One region of the Citrobacter rodentium NBRC 105723 genome, then DNA from elsewhere that is predicted to be linked to it. Evidence: predicted binding sites of a transcription regulator. Region 1 holds the regulator's gene; the other holds the start of a gene.
What was found. The regulator PhoB, encoded in region 1, activates phosphate uptake and scavenging genes when phosphate is short. The targets are predictions, from matches to a motif close to CTGTCATAAAACTGNCNNAT.
Positions count from the first base shown of each region.

Region 2: the regulator PhoB is predicted to act here: its motif matches at 784-803, upstream of glpT (glycerol-3-phosphate transporter).

Region 1 is NZ_CP082833.1:5,100,357-5,102,560, reverse strand. Features, by position in the region: gene sbcD (exonuclease subunit SbcD) at 1-689, opposite strand, end outside; gene phoB (phosphate response regulator transcription factor PhoB) at 879-1,568, shown strand; gene phoR (phosphate regulon sensor histidine kinase PhoR) at 1,620-2,204, shown strand, end outside.
Region 2 is NZ_CP082833.1:2,795,100-2,797,303, forward strand. Features, by position in the region: gene glpA (anaerobic glycerol-3-phosphate dehydrogenase subunit A) at 1-661, opposite strand, end outside; gene glpT (glycerol-3-phosphate transporter) at 936-2,204, shown strand, end outside.

The DNA of each region.
Region 1 (2,204 bases):
CCAATTTTCTGCGCCCGGTGGATATGGCCCAGGGCGATATAATCGGCAGGCGGGAAATTTTGCGCAGGAAAGGCATCCAGCGTCCCGATGTAAATGTCGCGTACGGCGTCGCTTTTACTCGCGCCCACGGTGGTCAGGTGGCCGGTGGCGATAATCGGCAGCGCGCGTTCGCCGCGCAGCGCGCAGGCTTCATGATACTGCTGCTGATAGTAGTCGGTTATCGCGCTCAGCAGGTGCTGCTGCTTTTCCTGGCCGCTTAGCCCCGCCTGACTGGTCACAATGTCACGCGGGCGTAAAAACGGTATCGGGCACAGTACCGCGCCCGGCGTGCCGTCGCGTCGATGCAGGATGTGCGGCGCGCAACCGGCGCTGGCGACAACGGTGGTATTCAGAAACGCCAGAATCTCGCGGGACTCGTTGAGCGTGGCGACAGAGTCATGATTGCCCGCCAGCACCACCAGATGGCAGCCCGTTTGCTGTAGCCTGACGACAAACCGGTTATACAGTTCGCGGGCGTAGCTTGGCGGCGAACCGGTGTCGAAAATGTCGCCTGCGACAATAATGGCGTCCACCTGCTGTTCTGTCGCCGTGCTCAGCAGCCAGTCGAGAAAGGCCTGATGTTCCGCGGCGCGGCTTTTGCTGTAAAAATTTTGTCCCAGATGCCAGTCAGAGGTGTGCAGGAGGCGCATAACGGTTCCCTGATGAAAAAGCGTGACGGGGATTATACCCTGTCACGAACGGTAATATCTCCTGGGCGGCTTGTAATAAATCAACAACCTGACATCAGGCTGCGCTATCTTTTTCATAAATCTGTCATAAAACTGACGCATAATGACGCCGCATTGATGACTGGCTATTTAAATAAAACAGGGTAAATCATGGCGAGACGTATTCTGGTCGTAGAGGATGAAGCTGCAATTCGCGAAATGGTCTGCTTCGTGCTCGAGCAAAATGGCTTTCAGCCTGTCGAAGCCGAAGATTATGACACTGCGGTGAACCAACTTAATGAACCCTGGCCGGATCTGATCCTCCTCGACTGGATGTTGCCCGGCGGTTCTGGTCTACAGTTTATTAAACATCTGAAGCGTGAAGCGATGACCCGCGATATTCCGGTGGTGATGCTTACCGCCAGAGGCGAAGAAGAGGATCGCGTTCGCGGTCTGGAAACCGGCGCGGACGACTATATTACCAAACCCTTCTCCCCGAAAGAGCTGGTGGCGCGCATTAAGGCCGTGATGCGCCGCATTTCACCGATGGCGGTGGAAGAGGTGATTGAGATGCAGGGGCTGAGCCTGGACCCGACTTCGCATCGCGTGATGACCGGCGACAACCCGCTCGACATGGGACCGACCGAATTTAAACTGCTGCACTTCTTTATGACGCATCCGGAGCGCGTTTACAGCCGTGAACAGCTGCTGAACCACGTCTGGGGCACCAACGTCTACGTTGAGGATCGCACGGTCGATGTGCATATTCGCCGTCTGCGCAAAGCGCTGGAAACCAGCGGTCACGATCGTATGGTTCAGACGGTGCGTGGTACGGGGTATCGTTTTTCGACCCGCTTCTGAATGACTAGCTAAGCCTGGCCTGCGTTGTCGGGCTTTAATGGAGTGTGACGCGTGCTGGAAAGATTGTCATGGAAGAGGCTGGTGCTGGAACTGATCCTGTGTTGTATCCCGGCCTTTATCCTCAGCGCTTTTTTCGGTTACCTGCCGTGGTTTTTGCTGGCATCGGTAACGGGACTGCTTATCTGGCATTTCTGGAATTTATTACGCCTGTCCTGGTGGCTGTGGGTCGACAGAAGCATGACGCCGCCGCCGGGACGCGGAAGCTGGGAGCCGCTGTTGTACGGGTTGCATCAGATGCAGCTGCGCAACAAAAAGCGTCGGCGCGAGCTGGGCAATTTGATCAAACGCTTTCGCAGCGGAGCCGAATCGCTGCCGGACGCGGTGGTGCTGACCACCGAAGAGGGCGGCATTTTCTGGTGTAACGGCCTGGCGCAACAGCTGCTGGGCTTACGCTGGCCGGACGATAACGGGCAGAACATCCTCAACCTGCTGCGCTATCCGGAGTTTACCCAGTATCTGAAAACCCGCGATTTCAGCCGACCGTTAAATCTGGTGCTCAATACCGGGCGGCATCTGGAGATTCGCGTGATGCCCTACACCGACAAGCAGCTGCTGATGGTTGCCCGCGACGTGACC
Region 2 (2,204 bases), 2.3 Mb from region 1:
CGGCATATTCCGCAATCCGCTGTCCCCAGATACCGGCGGCGTTCACCACTACCGGAGCGCGCAGGGTCTGGGTTTCGCCGCTGAGATGGTTGCGCACGTATACGCCGCTCACCGTTGCGCCTTCGCGGATTAATCCGGTGACCTCATGGGCGGTGAGAATAATGGCTCCGTGTTCTTTCGCATCCAGCATGTTCGCAGCGGTGAGACGAAACGGATCGACGGTGCCGTCAGGCACTTTGACCGCGCCGATCAGCTGTGGGTTAACCGACGGTTCGATAATGCGCGCCTGTTGCGGATCGATCGCTTCGGCGCGGATCCCCGCCTCTTCGCAGGCGCGAATAAAGGTGGACTGAAAAGAAAGCTCATCTTCCGGCAGGGTAATAAACAGGCCGTCGGTTGGCTCCACGCAGTGACGGGCGATACGTTTGAGGATCTGGTTTTCGCTGATGCATTCGCGCGCCGATTCCGCGTCAGTTACCGCATAGCGTGCGCCGCTGTGCAGCAGACCGTGGTTACGGCCGGTCGCGCCGGTGGCGATATCATGGCGCTCAACTAAGATAACACGCAGCCCGCGCAGCGCGCAGTCGCGAGCGATACCAGCGCCTGTAGCGCCTCCGCCAATGATAATCACGTCACTGGTTTGCGAGTCGCGAGTATTCATTGTTTTCCCTCACAGTTCGTTTTTTATCATTTAGCCACATAAAAAACAGGGTTTGTTTGATTTCGCGCATATTCACTCATGATTCGAAAATGAAATGTGATTTCATGCGCCTTTTTGAACATTTGTCATTAAACCGTAACAATATGTGCTGTAATTCACATTAACGATATGTATCTTTACTTAACATCGCGCCCACAACTGGAAGCAGCATGGGCGGTTCATACGAACTGCGGTGTTGACCACTAATAAAGAGACGGGCCACGGAGGCTACATTATGTTGAGTATTTTTAAACCAGCCGCTCATAAAGCGCGCTTGCCTCAAGCGGAGATCGATCCGACCTATCGTCGTCTTCGCTGGCAGATTTTCCTGGGGATATTCTTTGGTTATGCCGCGTACTATCTGGTACGTAAGAACTTTGCGCTTGCCATGCCATACCTGGTGGAGCAGGGTTTTTCTCGCGGCGATCTGGGGTTCGCGCTGTCCGGGATCTCCATTGCCTATGGATTTTCGAAATTCATCATGGGCTCGGTTTCCGATCGCTCGAATCCGCGCGTTTTCCTGCCAGCCGGTCTGATCCTTGCGGCGGCAGTGATGCTGTTCATGGGCTTTGTGCCATGGGCGACATCGAGCATCGCCATTATGTTCGTGCTGCTGTTCCTGTGCGGCTGGTTCCAGGGAATGGGGTGGCCGCTGTGCGGACGCACCATGGTGCACTGGTGGTCGCAGAAGGAGCGTGGCGGTATCGTTTCGGTGTGGAACTGCGCGCATAACGTCGGCGGCGGTATTCCTCCGCTGCTGTTCCTGCTCGGTATGGCGTGGTTTAACGACTGGAAAGCTGCGCTGTATATGCCGGCATTCGGTGCGATCATCGTCGCTCTCTTTGCCTTCGCTATGATGCGCGATACCCCGCAGTCCTGCGGCCTGCCGCCGATCGAAGAGTACAAGAACGATTATCCGGATGACTACAACGAAAAAGCGGAAGAGGAGTTGACCGCCAAGCAGATCTTTATGCAGTACGTTCTGCCGAACAAACTGCTGTGGTACATCGCTATCGCTAACGTGTTTGTTTATCTGCTGCGCTACGGCATCCTCGACTGGTCGCCGACCTATCTGAAAGAAGTGAAGCATTTTGCGCTGGATAAATCGTCCTGGGCCTACTTCTTATATGAATACGCAGGGATTCCGGGGACGCTGCTGTGCGGCTGGATGTCGGATAAAGTGTTCCGCGGCAACCGCGGCGCCACCGGCGTATTCTTTATGACCCTGGTGACAATCGCCACTATCGTTTACTGGATGAACCCGGCGGGTAATCCGACCGTCGATATGATTTGTATGATTGTGATCGGTTTCCTGATTTATGGTCCGGTCATGCTGATTGGTCTGCACGCGCTGGAACTGGCGCCGAAAAAAGCGGCGGGGACGGCGGCAGGCTTCACCGGCCTGTTTGGCTACCTCGGCGGCTCCGTGGCGGCGAGCGCCATCGTGGGTTACACCGTTGACTTCTTCGGTTGGGACGGCGGCTTCATGGTGATGATTGGCGGT